Regions from separate parts of the Leptolyngbya sp. 7M genome, predicted to be linked through region 1. Evidence: riboswitches for the same ligand, from Rfam matches in the RefSeq annotation. Region 1 holds a riboswitch; the other holds the start of a gene.
What was found. A riboswitch is a leader RNA that binds a small molecule or an ion and turns the genes downstream of it on or off. The one in region 1 is predicted to bind cobalamin.
Positions count from the first base shown of each region.

Region 2: it holds a riboswitch for cobalamin, as region 1 does, so the genes downstream of both, JVX88_RS15920 (sensor histidine kinase) here and JVX88_RS02465 (TonB-dependent receptor plug domain-containing protein) in region 1, are expected to answer to the same signal.

Region 1 covers NZ_CP070897.1:496,912-505,070, forward strand. Annotated here, with positions in the region: gene JVX88_RS02410 (xylose ABC transporter ATP-binding protein) at 1-188, shown strand, start outside; gene JVX88_RS02415 (sugar ABC transporter permease) at 200-1,351, shown strand; gene JVX88_RS02420 (substrate-binding domain-containing protein) at 1,382-2,464, shown strand; gene JVX88_RS02425 (DUF3455 domain-containing protein) at 2,513-2,725, opposite strand; gene JVX88_RS02430 (hypothetical protein) at 2,781-2,954, opposite strand; gene JVX88_RS02435 (hypothetical protein) at 3,047-3,631, opposite strand; gene JVX88_RS02440 (hypothetical protein) at 3,628-3,894, opposite strand; gene JVX88_RS02445 (hypothetical protein) at 3,924-4,199, opposite strand; gene JVX88_RS40390 (transcriptional regulator) at 4,452-4,634, shown strand; gene JVX88_RS40395 (hypothetical protein) at 4,676-4,798, shown strand; gene JVX88_RS02460 (amidohydrolase family protein) at 5,025-5,927, opposite strand; gene JVX88_RS02465 (TonB-dependent receptor plug domain-containing protein) at 5,981-6,631, opposite strand; cobalamin riboswitch at 6,663-6,792, opposite strand; gene JVX88_RS02470 (ABC transporter ATP-binding protein) at 6,756-7,526, opposite strand; gene JVX88_RS02475 (FecCD family ABC transporter permease) at 7,532-8,159, opposite strand, start outside.
Region 2 covers NZ_CP070897.1:3,209,342-3,217,500, forward strand. Annotated here, with positions in the region: gene JVX88_RS44130 (GTP-binding protein) at 1-1,145, opposite strand, end outside; gene JVX88_RS15910 (CobW family GTP-binding protein) at 1,161-2,207, opposite strand; gene JVX88_RS15915 (SufE family protein) at 2,217-2,666, opposite strand; cobalamin riboswitch at 2,875-3,020, shown strand; gene JVX88_RS15920 (sensor histidine kinase) at 3,272-4,234, shown strand; gene hpsP (hormogonium polysaccharide biosynthesis glycosyltransferase HpsP) at 4,231-5,436, opposite strand; gene JVX88_RS15930 (PRC-barrel domain-containing protein) at 5,780-6,118, shown strand; gene JVX88_RS15935 (hypothetical protein) at 6,141-6,695, opposite strand; gene JVX88_RS15940 (acyltransferase) at 6,871-7,512, shown strand; gene JVX88_RS15945 (hypothetical protein) at 7,463-8,159, shown strand, end outside.

The DNA.
Region 1 (8,159 bases):
TTTATAATGAGATAAATCGGTTGGCTGCAAGCGGTTTAGCCGTTGTTATGGTATCGTCCGAGCTGCCGGAAATTCTTGGTCTGTCAGATAGGATCATCGTTCTGCATGAAGGTAAACTGACGGGAGAATTCACACGCCAAGAGGCCACTGCCGAAAAGGTGATGGCGGCTGCGACGGCAAGCGCTTAACTCACAAAGAGATGGCTGAGCAAACTACCGAAAAAAAACGATTCAAAATAGAGACCTCTGCTCTTCGCGCTTACACGATGATCGGCGCACTTGCTGTTATCTGGGTATTTTTTCATTGGCGAACCGGCGGCAATTTCATTACAGCGGAAAATCTTTCGAACTTGATGGTCCAGACATCCGTCACGGGCATCATCGCTGTAGGAATGCTGATGGTCATAGTTTCAGGAAATATCGATCTTTCGGTCGGTTCGCTTTTAGGCTTCGCCGGAGCCGTCTCGGCGATCTTTTTGACCAATTTGGGTTATGGGATTCTACCCGCAGTGATCGCCGCAATTGCGGTTGGAATTTTTGTCGGTGCATTTCAGGGCACCTTGGTCGCCTACTTCAACATACCAGCGTTTATCGTTACTCTTGGCGGACTGCTTGCCTGGAGAGGCGTCGTCAAAGGAATTACCAACAGTTCAACGGTTCCCGTTTCCGATCCACAGTTCATCGCGATCGGTCAAAGTTATCTGCATCCTACTGCCGGTTGGATATTAGCGGTCATATCCGTGGCCGTCGTTCTTGTTATGGTATGGAGACGCTCGGCCGTGCAAGAAGAGTATGGTCTTGGAAGCGGCAGTGTTGGCCCGGAGCTTATGAAAGCGTTGGTTCCGGTCGCGGGTATAGTGATATTCATCTTCGCGATGAATGCGTACGCGGGCATTCCAAATCCGGTTTTGCTATTTATTGGTGTGGCCTTGCTCGGGCACTTCATCACTAATAATACGACATTTGGCCGGTACTTGTATGCGATCGGCGGAAATTCCGAGGCGGCTAGGCTTTCGGGCATAAATAACCGGTTGACCGCGCTCAAGGTCTTTGCCTTGCTTGGGGCATTTGTCGGGCTAGCGGCGATCGTTAGCACAGCTCGACTTGGCAGTGCCACCGTCGATGCAGGCACATTAAAGGAACTCGACGCCATTGCAGCGTGTGTTATAGGCGGAGCAAGCCTGATGGGAGGGCGCGGAACGGTTTTCGGAGCGTGTCTGGGTGCGTTGATAATGGCTAGCCTTGATAACGGGATGAGTTCGATAAACCTCGAGAACTATCTTCAGGACATTATTAAAGGCGTGATCTTGGTAACTGCCGTCGGGCTTGATATGCTCGGAAAGAAGGCTTGATAAAAATCCCCTAGTTTGGAGCAATTTAGAATGATCAAAACAAGATCGCTTGTTGTATTTATCGTCGCAATTTTGATAGCTGGCTGCGTGAGCGCGCCTGAACCCAGTGGTGTGAATTCCCACAACACTTCAGTGCCTGCCGACGGTAAAGTCAAGATAGGTTTTGCGATGGCAACACTCGAAGAGGAACGTTGGGTCCGTGACAAGGAAGCGTTTGAGGCTCATTGCAAAAAGATGAATGTCGAGTGTGTCGTTACGGTAGCCAACAAGAGCGCGGAAAAGCAGGCAAACGACGTTGACGTGATGCTTACACAGGGCGTAAATGTGCTTGTTATTGCTCCGCATGACGCGACTCAGGCTGCTCTCATGGTTGATAAGGCAAAAGCGAAAGGCGTACCAGTGATCAGCTATGATCGCCTGATAAATTCGGACAAGATTGATCTTTACATTTCGCATCAAGTCCCGGTTATAGGGCAAAAAATGGCTGAGTATGCGCTTGCAAAGGTTCCGAAAGGAAATTATCTGATGGTCTATGGCGATAACAAGGATAATAATTCGCACATAATGAAAAAGGCACAGCTTGCCGTGCTTCAGCCAGCGATAGATCGCGGCGATATCAAGATCGTAGGTGACCAGCACGCCACCGACTGGAAAGCCGAAGAAGCGCTGAAGATAGTTCAAAATGCCCTCACCCAAAACAGTAACAATATACAAGCGATCATCGCTTCAAATGACGGAACCGCGAGCGGTGCTATCGCTGCTCTGAGCAATAAGGGGCTTGCAGGAAAGGTTTTGGTTACCGGACAGGATGCACAGCTCTCTGCTTTACAAAGCATCGCCGAAGGAAAACAGACGATGACCGTGTATAAACCCATAATTCCACTGGCAAATGGAGCTGTTGAGGCGGCCATAAAACTTGCAAAGAAGGAGCAATTAACTGGTACCGAAATGTTCACGAACGACGCGATCGGGAAACAGGTGCCTGCAATACTGCTAGAAGTACAGGTGGTTGACAAGGATAATCTTATGACAACCGTTATCAAGGACGGCTACGCTAAATATGAGGACGTTTACAAGAACGTCCCCGAAGCCGACCGACCGCCGCAAAAATGATGATTAAAACCCACGTTTTCCAGATCATCATCCTACCGTATTTGTAAGCTATCTGATCGGCGGCCGACCGGGGGTGTTTCGCATTCGATAAAAATAGTATTCAGCGGTGTACGGAATTCCGCGTTCTTCGCCTATCACATTTCCCGGTTCGGTCGGTGCAAGACCTCCTTCCGTATAAAACCTTTGAATGTGGCTAACGTTAGCAAAGATCCCCGGTCCTTCAGCTTCCGCAGTGCCAAACCATTTAATTCGTGAAGTCATTTATGGGGTTCCAGTAGAACAACTCCGTTTTCCACGCTGCTACATTCCATTTTTCTTACGGTGAGGAGACCTTAACCGGAACCAGGATCGTGTGATAAAGAATGAAGACCTGGTCAGAATAGGCAGGTTTTACAAAACGTCCATCGACGCCGACAGTGAATTCAAGTTCACGGATCTGCTGTCCAAGATGATATATCTTGACCGTATAGACTCCCGGATTCTTGTCCACGTAGAAGGCATTGGGAAAGTTACCTCGATTGAATGTCCCGTTGTTGTCAAAAAGAAGGGTCTTCCATTGGAACTGCCAACGCTTTTATCTGTTCAATGGCTCAAAAGATGCGGCCTTATCGGTTGCCCGTTCATCATAATCGGAAGCTCCGCCGCCGTCCTTTGTCGAAGCGATCTGTTGGCCTTTGAAGAAAACACGTCCTTCAAGATCAGACTCATTTGGGTACCTTTTATCCAAACGCTCATTAACGGCGGCATTCCGCCAACCTCGTCCAGCGAATGGTGAAAACCGATCATTCCATAAGACATTAGCCAATCATGGCCCAGAAAGAACTCAAAATTGTTCTTATCCTGACCGCCATTCGCAGTACTGAATTTCCCGACCTTGAACTTGCCCTCATACAGAAGCTCTTTCGTATCGTCGTTAGTTATTTTGAATGAAAACACGCCAGTTGCGTCGGTAGATTTTGTATCAAGCGTCTCTCCCCACGGACTCGGACTTTCATATACAACCGTCCTATCTGCATTACGACCTTTTGCCTCAAGCTTCTCGCTATACCAAGGCGTCCCGTTCGGATTAAAGTACGCCACAGAATAATTGAGTGGCTTTTCTTCATTGTAAAAACTCTTGAATTTGGTCAAAGGTGCCCAGCTTGAATAATTTCTTTGGCCCTTCATTTTCCAATATTGATCATGGGTTTTTGCCTGAACATAAACTGAGCTTCGAATGAACTTCGGTGTTGCGGTTGGCCGCATCGGGTTGAATTGTTCTCTGTGCCTTTATCCTTTGGTGTGGTATCAGACAGTCCTCGTCCTTGATCACTCGTCGGCTTTCCGATCTTGGGCAAGTTCGGGACGTTCATCTTGATTTGGCCAAATACCGTCTGGCTGACGGTGAAATGGACCATTGAAATTAGAGTTATAAGTATTAATTTTTGCATTTTTCGTTACTCCTTGGTTTCCTCGCTCTCTAGACCTGGCAAGCTCCAGGTTTCCAAAATGATCTTTTAACTCCAATAATTCTGTGGAAGTTAGACCAGCCACGGTGCCAATCCGGTTCAAGTTTGATCACACCGTAAATGTGATCCATGTCGCTATTATCAAAAGCCCGCAGCTTCGCGAAACTTTCGGGCAGCGTTATCGTCATAACCCTTCCCCTCGTATTTTTTATTACCCTGCCTTCATACTTCGCTGGTTCAATGGTCCCGTCGATCGCGAGGACCCCAATTTTATCTATCTTCGGCATATGAAACTTCTCTCCCATTTCAGCGACAATTTACGTCCTTCAATATTGAACTTCGCATTCCTTCACCGACCTTAAGTTCGGATCGGAAGAATTGCCACGGCCGGCCTGAGGAGCTATGGCAAAAGAATTGACAAGTCGTCCGGCCAAGTCAGAAGACGTTAAATTCGTGGAACTTGCGCGGAGTTGCGGTTAGAATGCGGTTATAGATTGATTAGAAATTTGTTAGAGAAGCGTAAGTGATTGTAGGAGAATATGTTATATAGGTTCGGCGAATTTCTTCTCTGCCCAGAAGAGAAGGTTTTATGGCACGGCAAGAGGCACATCCAGCTCACACCGAAGATGTATGAGTTATTGTTGGCATTCCTTGAAAAGCCCGGAAAGATCCTTGAGAAAGAATATCTTCTTCGCACTGTTTGGCCGAATAGCTTTGTATAGGATGGCAATATCTCTTTAACGTCAGACAGTTGAGAAAAGTCTTGAATGACAGTGCGCAAGCCCCAACGTACATTGAGACGCTGCCCAGGCGTGGCTATCGCTTCATCGCAGACGTCAAACGGGTGATCGAAGAAGTAGATACTAAAAATTATATCAATGTTTAGATGAACCTCAACTGAGGGTTCTATTAGATCTCAGCGATGATGAAGTGAACGAGGTCTCCGGTATATCCGTTTCACCTAGCGGAAACAGTATATCGATAGTGTTGGGATCTTGGAGACACGATGCGATCTTGTTAAGCGGGATCAGATAGGTTGATACGGAAATGAAAAAGGCCGCCAATGGAGCGATCGATAGGCGGCCTTATTAGATCAGCAGTTAATAAGCTCTCTATTTCCGATCTTTGAAACTTTCAAACAGTTCAGTATGTCGGCTTGTGAGTGGGATCATGCGGCCATTGATGAACATATGTTTGATATTCGTGCGGGGATCGAGAATATCACCGTCCGTAACGACGATATTTGCCATCTTCCCGACCTCGATCGAACCCACTTTATCAGCGATCCCAAGTATTTGGGCAGGATAGATGGTTACTGATTTTAGCGCCTCTTCACGCGGGAGGCCGTAAGCACCCGCAAGACCGGCGTGATAGGGAAGGTCTCTTGCTTCCGCGCCGATATCGCCTGTCGAAATAGCAAATTGAACGCCGGCCGAGTGCAGCTTTGCCGGCCCCGCAAAAAGATAGTCGTATTCATCATCATCGCGGACCGGGAGGCTGTAAATATGCGTAAAAATGACCGGCACATTAGCCGACTTAAGCTCGTTTGCGACCTTGAAGGCTTCCTGACCACCGACAAGAATGCCCTTAACCTTCATATCCGCGATAAATCTCAGGACCGCACGGATATCACGTTCACGTTCGGCCGTAAATACTATCGGCTTCTCACCGCGGACGTAAGGAACCATTGCCTCTAGTGCAAGATCGGTTTTCGGCATCGGAATGGATTTGTCCTTTGCATAGGCGTCCATTGCCCGTCCGTAGTTCAATGCATCAGCAAACTGCTTTTTAAGTGTTTCGACAGCAGTATCACGGCGGCGTATCGCCTCATTTAGATCGACCTGCGGCCCGCCAAATCCGCCGAAACCGCCACCAAATCCGCCGCCTTGTGCGACTCGTGGGAAATTAATGACCAAAGCTGCTTCGCGAACAATAGCCATCTCACCTTGTGTTGAACCATTAAGGTTGATGATCGTTCCTTGACCAGCGATAACACCACCGCGCGGCGCAGACATAACAGTAGTTATGCCATTTACACGTGTTACGTTTATGTGCGAGGAGTGAGGATTTACTGCAAGAAAAGCTTTCGCATTGGCATTGTTTGGTGCGATCTCGGCAATGTCAACGGTCGCACATTTGTTCCATAGGTTGTCTCTCCGCGAAAACGGCCAAGCCCGAGCCCGCCAATCGCACCGGCGATCTGTCCGTGCCAACCTGTTCGCGGATCGGGCGTAACAAAATTAACTGTGCCCCCGATAGAATTTGTTCCATAAATCGACGACCCCGAACCTCTTAACACCTCGACGCGTGAAACGCTGGTCAGGGTGATATCGCTCAGGAATGGTGATGCGTCTCCTGTGATCGCGGCCGAATCGCGAAGCCGCACGCCGTCGATCAAGATCGCGGTGTCCTGATTGCGCAGCCCGCGTGTCTTTACTGAAGCGGTCCGGCCAAATCCGCCCAATTGCTGCACGCGAAAACCTGGCATCAGGCGCAGCGAATCAACAAGTGTAATGTCTGCCCGCTCACGCAGCTGCTGTCCGCTAATCGTATTAACGGTCTTTGAGACCTCGTCGATCGGCTGCGGCAGATCCGCCGAAACTGTAACAGTTTCCCTAATGGTCTCCGGAGTTGGTGAAGGTGTTGGGGCCGGGTCGGCCTGTGCTGAAACGCCGCTAGCAAGAAGCAGCGCAAAGATGAATGTAAAAGTGATCTTCATATTGTCCTCTTCTGCCCACACGCAGAATGGTTCCGTGCCAAGACAAACGAGCAAAGTTCCCGACTTTAACGGTTGCGTGGGCAGCGCCGGATTTGCACCGGTCTTCCTTTGTGTCGAATGCCGATCAAAATACGTTCGTTACCCGAACGTTCCCGCTTGCCGGATTTATATCCAGCAATGTGTTTACACCAAAAACTTCCCTAATGTTCGGTCCTGTCAATACATCCGTTGCCGCTCCGGCGACATAGATAGTCCCTTGTTTCAACAGCAGTAGCTTATTGGCGAATTCCGCAGCCAGATTCAAGTCATGTGTGATGACGACTGCTGAATAGTCTTCGGAATCACACCTTTCGCGAACTAGCCGAAACATCATTGCCTGATGCCGCAGGTCGAGATTAGCCGTCGGTTCATCGAGCAACAGTATCTTTGCATCGGTCGCTATAGCACGCGCCAAAACCACACGCTGCCGCTCACCGCCTGAAAGTTCATTCATCAGCCGCGAACCGAAATCCGCAAGATCGCATTCGGATAGGGCTCTCTTTGCCGATTCAATATCGTCTTCCGATTCCCAACCGAATGCCGAGCCGCTCGCGAACCTGCCAGACAAAACGAACTCGAGGACCGTTACCGGAAACTTGGTCTCGTTCTCCTGCGCAACCACCGCGATCCGCTTTGCTATCTCGCGCCGCGAATATGTTCCAAGCGGCTTTTCGTCAAGCAAGATATCGCCCTCGGCCACAGGAAGTATTCCGTTTAGGGCTTTGATCAGCGTGGTTTTTCCCGCACCGTTCGGCCCAAGCAGCGCGATCATTTCACCTTCGCGCATATCAAAAGAAATATTGCTCAGCACATCGCACGGGCCGTATCGTATTGTGATGTCCTTGACTGAAAGCATACGTATTAACGGCGCAGTAAATAAATGAACAACGGTGCTCCTATCAACGCAGTTATTGCACCGACGGGCAATTCTCTAGGAGCGATCGCCGTCCGCGCAACGGTATCCGCCAAAACCACGAATATCGCTCCAGAAATCGCAGACATCGGAACGACCAGCCGATTATCGCTGCCGACCGCAAGCCGCACGAGATGAGGAACTATCAATCCGACATATCCGACCGAGCCGCTCGCTGCGACTGCGGTCCCGACCAAGACGCTTGCCACCGTGAATATGGTGATGCGAACTCGGCCAACCTCCACCCCAAAATCAAATGCGTCGCGTTCGCCGATCATCATTAGGTTAAGAGCACGAGCCTGAGTTGAAAGTACAACCGTTCCAACGGTAGCCGCCGCAAGCGTCATATAGAATCCATCGTAGGTCGCCTGCGACAGATCACCGAGCAGCCAGAATGTGTAACCTCGCAGGCGAGCCGCATCAAGCAAACTTGTCAGCAAAACGATGATCGACGAGAGAAAAGTTGTAACGATCACGCCAGACAAGACCAAGCGCTCCACGTTCATTCCCGCGCGGCTTTTTGCCATCTGATAGACGGCAAAGGTCGCAATTATCGCACCGGCAAAGGCGAGTAAC
Region 2 (8,159 bases), 2.7 Mb from region 1:
TTGACTATCGCTGAACTTATGTCCCAAGGTGGATAGGCGGAAATTAATACAGACGAGATAGCTATAAAAAGGCCGAGGTAAACGAATATCAAACTTGATCGCGGGAGCGAATTTGGTATTTTCGTGCAGTAAAGAAGTACACATAAAGAAAGAATAAATCCGCCCAAACCTGGTGTGAGTGTGAAAATGGCCGCTAAGTTGATCAGCAATACGGCCAAGATCAAATATGGCGAACGAGGGTTCGCTCGAAACAATATAAACGCCATCCCCAAAGCAACAGTCAGGTAATTGCAAAGCATTGCCGGGTAGAGGAATGTGGATTGGATCCGTGGATAATTTCCTGACGGAAGGGAGCCTATGCAATAACCCTGAGGGTGATGGGCGTGATCGTGATGGTCATCATGAGCGTGGTGATCATGGTCATGATGATGCGCTTCGTGTGAGTGATCCTGCTGGGTTTGTTCAATCTCTTCCTGCACGAGATTGGCATAGGCTTCTGGGTTGTTATAGCCCACATCTAAAAGCAGTGGCAGCGGTACTTTTCCATGCTGACTGTGCAGGATTCTGGCACCTTCTTTGACCGTATGAATATAAGCTTCCAGGTTTTGGATCTGGTCTGGATCTGCCAAATCAGTCTTATTCAAAATCGTGACATCCCCATAGGCAATCTGCTTGAATGCCGCTTCGCTGTCGAAATGATCGGGGGTAAAAGTCTCAGAATCGACGACGGTGACGATCGAATCTAACCGGGTCAGGTCGCGCAATTCTGTACCCAAGAAGGTCAAAATAATCGGCAGTGGATCGGCAACACCCGTCGTTTCGATCACCATGTAATCGACCTGATCGTCCCGCTCCAGCACGTTATAAACCGCATCCACCAGTCCATCATTAATCGTGCAACAGATGCAGCCATTACTGAGTTCCACCATGTCTTCATCCATCGCCACCAGTAATTGGCTATCAATGTTAATGTCACCAAACTCATTCACCAAGATCGCAACCTTTAGATCCTGACGATTGTTCAAAATGTGGTTGAGTAACGTGGTTTTACCACTGCCGAGAAATCCCGTGATAATCGTGACAGGCATTCCTCGTTTGGGAATGTCCAGGGTGCTGGGAGTGGGAAGAGTTGTTGTGTTGGTCATATCCAATTCCTCAAATTAAATCGCAATACATTCAATCAACTGTGCTTTGATTAATTCAGCATTTAAGTTTCGCCCGATGAATACTAACTGATTATGCTTGGGTAACTGCGATCGATTCTCTTTCAGAGACATTGCATGAACGCTTTTCATGTCGCATCGTTTACCACTCAGTTGCAAAACATAGCGTAGTTGGCTGCCCTGAAACCAGACAATTCCCTTGGCGCGGTAAACATCAGGAGATAGATGATGCAGGAAGTTTTGAAATTTGGGTAAGTCGAAGGGACACTGGCGCAGTTGCTCTGGAAGCGATTCGCTTTCAAATGACACCGCTACAAACCCATCATTTTCTAAATGATGAGAATGTCTATGGTCATGATGCTCATGAGTTGGCTGGGATGAGTTGATGTAGGTACTGGCATCATTAAATCCAATATCCAAAATTAACGGCAGTGGCACCTCCCCATATTGGGTCGAGATGATTCGAGCGCCTGGCTTAATCGAGCGAATATAATCTTCCAACCCATCCACGATTTGAGGAGAAACCAGATCGGTCTTATTTAAGAGAATGATGTCCCCAAAGATGAGTTGGTTGAGTGCGGCTTCACTGTCATAATGACTGGGTGTAAAGGACTCAGCATCGATGACCGTCAGTACTGAATCCAGTCGCGTGACATCTCGCAATTCTGTACTGATAAAGCTCAACATGATCGGCAAAGGATCAGCAATTCCGGTGGTTTCAACCACAATGTAATCAACTGAGTCATGGCGATCGACCATTTCATACACAGTATCAACCAGGCTTTGATTGATGGTGCAACAAATACAGCCATTGCCCAGTTGCACCATGTTTTCATCTACAGAAACTAGCAGTTGTGAATCGATATCAATGTCACCAAACTCATTCACAATTACAGCAATCTTTAACTCATGGCGATTGTTCAGAATATGATTGAGCAGCGTGGTTTTGCCGCTGCCCAAAAAGCCTGTGATGATGGTAACGGGCATGACACGCTGAGGGACATTCACCGATTCTGGATAAACTTGCATGACTGGGTTGGACATAATGACTCCTTAAGTTTGCAAGTAAGTCTCAGCCAGATGATAGACCAGTGCTTTCCGTTGCATGGTTTGAAAAATATTGTAAAAACCATTGGCACGAGAAGGAGTCAGGCTGATATCCAGCCCAGTTCGCTGAATGAAATCGGGCTTTAACTGGATGATTTCTGCGGGAGCTAACCCGTTCAATCCTTCAACCAACAGCCCCACTAATCCCTTGGTTAGTTGAGCGTCGGAATCGCCCTGAAAGATCACCTTGCCCTGCTCCAAACTGGCAGTTACATACACTTGAGACACACAACCAGGAACTTTATGTTCTGCCACCTTTTGCTCATCGGGAAATGGCGGCAGGCGCTTGGCAAAGCAAAGCAAGTACTCATAGCGCCGCTTCGGTTCCGTAATCTGTTGGAACCGCTGGACAATTCGCTCAAGGGAGGCAGGCAAGGGTTGGGAGACAGGCGGCATACTGTTCTAGCAGCAAGCTATCCATAAAAATGATAATCATTCTCATTATATAGGAAGTGGGTGAAAAACTGAAGCAATTCTTCGCAAGCGATACCACCCCTGCGGTTGATCTACTTCCTGTATGGTACTGAGGCACACTGCTATGAGCAGTTCGCTGATTTAACTAAACCTGAAATTCAGAATGTGTCATAACACCCTGATTGTGTTATGGTTTAGTTACTCATTCGGTTCTGGTGGGGAGCAGCCATCAGACGCAAGGGGGAAAGTGCAGTGCGAATCTGCCGCTGTCCCGCAGCTGTGAGGAGAGACGCAACTCTCTGAGTCAGAATGCCCGCCGAGTTGTCAACCCGTTACATAAACATCTGCGAGGTACGGATGATGAAAACTTCAAGTTTTTGCAATTGGCTTTCTGCCAGAATTTTAAGGTTGTAGCGTTCTGAGTTGAACGAGAGGATAACATCTGGCGAGGCTATCTGAGTAGAGATAGCCTGTCGTTGTGCTGGTATTTGTGGCTAGCGTCCTCAAGATGTTTGGTTATGGACTGTTTCCAATCTGGGGACAGCTAATCTTTCATGTTTATCTACAGAATTTAGAACGCTACAGCTATGACTATTCAAACTGCAACGCTGGGGTATCCCCGCATTGGTAGAAATCGTGAGGTTAAAAAGGCATTAGAAGCCTTTTGGAGCAGTAAATCTGATGCCGAAAGCTTGCTGCAAACGGTTCGAGACGTTGAATTTGCGAACTGGAAAACACAACTCGAAGCCGGGATTGATCGCATTGGTATTGGAGATACCACCCTCTACGATCATGTGTTGGATTGGACAGTTCGGCTTGGCTTAATCCCAGAGCGCTTTCAATCTCTCACTGGACTCGATCAAAAGCTAGAAGACATGAATGAATTACAGGATGTTTTTCTACATGCGATTGCCCATGATTTACGGACAACGATTATGGGAACGCTGATGGTTTTGAAAAATTTCCAGCAACATCCAGGTGATGAAATTTCGATTCCTCGCTCCTTGCTAGAGCGAATGACCCAATCGGGCGAAACCCAGCTCTGTAAGTTGAATGCCCTGCTCGAAGCTTACACCAATCGTACCGAAGGAGTAGTACTCCAGCCAGAGCCGATGCAAGTACAGGAACTGCTGCAAACGGTCGCGACCGACCTCAAACCGTTACTGGAGCGCAACCAAGCCACGCTAGAGCTGGCACTAGACAAGTTGCCTCCAGTGATGGCAGATGGGGAACAGCTTAGACGAGTGTTCCAGCAACTCTTGCTCAATGCGGTGAAGCACAATCTGCCTGGAGTGCACATTACAGTTGAGGTCAAACCAGAACCGCAGTGGTTGCGTTTTATTGTGGCAGACAATGGCAAAGGGATTAGTCAGTCGCAGCGAGAACGGCTGTTTGATCTCAAACTGGGCGCAGGACCAGATCGGCAGTTGACGGGTATCGGCGTTGGTCTCTGCCTCTGTCAACAAATCATCACGGCTCATGGCGGCAAGATTGGTGTAGAAAGCGAAGTGGGCCACGGCTCGCGCTTTTGGTTCACCCTGCCACGCTAGCGGGCGCACTGGGAACGATCCAAAACAGATTTGTAAACTTGAATCATCTGTTGTCCGATCGCCTGCCAGCTATAATGCGTCAGGGCGTGGGTTTGGGCGTTGGCTCCCCGCTCGATCCGACTAGCTGGATCAGCGAGAGCAAATCTCAACTGCTGGATTAAGAAATCAACCTCACAGGTACAGATCCAGCCCGCTTCAGCTTGCGCAATCTCCTGCCAAATATGAACCTGATCGGAAACAATCACAGGCACTCCTGCGGCCATTGCCTCTGCTACTGCAATGCCAAAATTTTCGTAATAGGACGGCAACACAAACAAATCGGCTGCCTGCAAGAGCTGGGCCTTAGCAGCTCCAGTCACAAAGCCAGTCATGGTAGTACAGTGTGCTAAAGGCGAAGCCTGAATCTGGGCACGAATCTGATTCTCATAGTTTGGATCCTGTGGATTGGCCCCTGCTAATACGAAATGAAACTCCACTCCTTCTGCCAATAGCTGCACCAATGCTGGTAGCAACAGATCTAACCCCTTCTTTGGATCAATGCGCGACATGAACAAAACTAGTGGCTGATCTAGGGGCAGACCCAACTGTGAGCGGATCTGGTTCTTCTGGATAGGTTCGGCTATATTTGGCAGCTCGACGCCCAAAGGCAGCACAACGTCACGGGTTACGGTGCCGAACCGTTCAGATACCTTTGCTTCCTGATCGCTAGTAAAATGCACTGCTGCTGCTCCTGCTAGATTGGGGCGTTCTATCAGAGCTGCATAAAGTCGTTTGAGCTGTTTTTTCTTTTGTAAGTCGGCTGGATCAAGGGTGCCTAAGGGCCGCAGAATATAAGGCAATTTCTTCCAACGAGCGATTGCCGCTGCTGCACTACTAACTGGTGAGAATAAGGCATGAATATGAGCGATATCATATTCGTGAGCATGGTTAGCAAGCCAGTTTAGTAAAAGCGGCGAAAACTTATAGCGACGAAATGGTGAACAGCGAAAATAACGAATCCGATACCCATCTTGGAGTACCGCTCGATCGAGCGGCACATTGAGTGGAGCCTGGCCCGTATCGCCGTTGGCATCAGTGGTCAGAATAGTCACATCAATGGCTTGTGCTGCCAGACTTTTTGATAGCCCCAATACCATTTGGCTGGGGCCACCGTAGACCAAAGATAGGGATGGAACAATTTGCAGAACTCGCAATGATTTCATAGATAAAGTTAAAGCAATAAAGGCAGGATAAGGTCACGATAAAGTCACGATAAAGTCACGAGAAACATTTCAAGGGTCATGGCTTAGTCTGAATACGTGCAGCCTGAATACGTTCACTCCAAATATGTAAGGTGTTACCAAGCTAACTACTGCCAAAGGAGTAGTGGCTCTCCGACCTTTTGAGTGATGATTTTTGAGACATAGCCGGGGTAAGGTTTTAGTAAAGTGCAACATTACTGCACTGGACTGCACTGGACTGCACTGGACTAGGCATGGAGTAGAGCCTATCGAAATTGAATCTGCTGTCTGACAATCACATTGAAGATATTTTGAGGTACATGTTATGGCTTTGAAAACAATTGATGAATATGATCTGAATTCAAATCGTCAGCCGGGTAGCTACAGAATTAGCGGATTTGGCGTGTATTCTGACTTAATAGCTGGCATGTTGGCTAGCAAAACCGAAGAAAAGATTGGTACTGTAACCAATGCGTTGGTGGATGACATGGGTCAAATTCAGTACATCGTGGTTGATCTAGGAACCAATCCTTCGGGCAGAGAAGTTCTGCTTTCGGCAGACCGGGCACGAATTGACCAAGACCAGCGTCGCGTATATGCTACGGGTCTAAGTAAAGAGCAGGCTGAGCAATTGCCGGCCTACAATGCGCAAATGCAGTACTAACTTGAACTGACACTAGCACCCCTTACATATCGCCGACCATTTGGTCGAGTTGAGTATAGCGCTGGCCGTCATTCCATAGCGAACTCAGCAAGGTTTTGACGGCTGCCAAACAACCTAGAATATAAAAGATAGCGCGACTAATGATACTAAGCGGCGAGCCACTTTTACAGCAAGGTGGATGCCCCAAAACCTGGCAATCGAATAAGTCAGTGGATAAACGCAAAAATTGAGTAGGGGTCAAATTTTTTAGGCCCATCAAGAAGTTGTTGTGATAGAACGTGATTTGGTATTTGAAGGAGCGCGTACTAATATCGTGGCAACCTCCTGATTCTTCGCCCAAATGAACCAGATGGGCTGTTGGGTCATACCAAATTTTGTAACCGGTTTTGCGGATGCGCAAGCAAAAGTCAGATTCTTCGCGGACTGCGCTGCCTTGAAAGCGTTCGTCAAACCAGAGACTGTGCTGTTCAAACAGAGCGCGCCGAAACGACATATTGCAGCCCCTTGCTGTTAGTACCTGCTGTGGTTTGATGGTATGAACCAGATTTAGGCTGTACCAAGCGGTACCCGGATCCATTGCTTCGGGTGGCAAATCTTCAATAATTAAATTCAGGTGTTGTTTAGGAGGCTGTATTGCCCAGTTTACAATAATTCCAGGAGTATTTACCTTACATAGGTAATTAATAGGCTTCGTAGATCTGATTCAAATTTGAACAGTTCAGCATGAATTAGAAAGGGTTGGTTCAGATTCCATGTCTATAGTAAAGCGTATATGTCGTCGATTATTATTAACAACTCAATATTGGTGGCTATGGACCTGGTTCAAATTAACCGAACCACCCCGTATCTTAATCTATCATTCTGAGATCAATAAACGCTTGCTATCGGCATTCGGTGCTCAAATTGGCAAAACGAATGTGCGGATTTTTGGACCTGTGACATTGAATTGGAAAGAGCCAACCTTTCACAATCTCACAATTGAGGATGACTGCGTGCTCAATGGTCATAATTTCATTGATTTATATGAAAGGATTACTCTGGAGAAAGGAGTCAATTTAGGACCAGGCGTTGTAATCATGACCCATAACTCCTATGATACAAACTCCTTTCTTAACGAATCCTTGGCACATACGATTGGTAAAAAACCGGTTCATATTAAAGCAGGTGCCAGCATCAAAGCAAAGTCTTTAATTGTACATGGTGTAACCGTTGGTGAAAGTGCAGTAGTCGCAGGGGGTGCTGTTGTTAATCGAGATGTTGAACCCTATCACTTTGTTGTAGGTATTCCTGCGAAAACTAAACGAATTCTCAAAAGCCAATCTGAACAAAGGAAAGTAGAGAGCAATGAAGAAGTCGAAAGTACTAGTTTTCTCTATAGCCCTAATCGGCTATGACCAGATCTTCCAACACTGTATTGATTCCCATCGAGCCTACTGTCGAAAGTATGGTTACGATTATGTATTGATCGATAAATTTCCTGGAATTCCAGACAAGGAAGAGGCAACATGGTTGAAAATTGTCCTAATGATTGAAGCTCTCAAGAGCAGTTACGATTGGGTATTTTTTGTAGATTCAGATTGTGAAATTCGCAATCATACCCCCAGACTTGAAGAGATTCAAGTCATAAACAAATATATCTATTTGGCACCTGGCCATTCTGGATATATTAATGCTGGTATTTTAATCGCAAAATCCTCAAGCGAAGCAATTCATTATTTCGAGAAGGTATTAGATAGTGCCCAACAGGAAATCCCAGAATTATCAATCGTAGATTGGGGCGATAATCCCTATATTATCCATCATGCCAAAGAAAATCCTGATATCTATTTGTTAACTCATGATTGGAATAATAACACGAATCTAGATTCCCAAAGTTACATCTTTCACTACAGTAGCGGCACTTTTCGAGCTTTTTATTTGGAAAAGTACGCCAGTCGAATTTCTCAAACAAAAGGAAAGATTTTACGCAAGATCTACAACACATATTTACGAAATTTTCCCAAGCGCAATACCTTTCGATCCCGTATGGATGATTATAGAG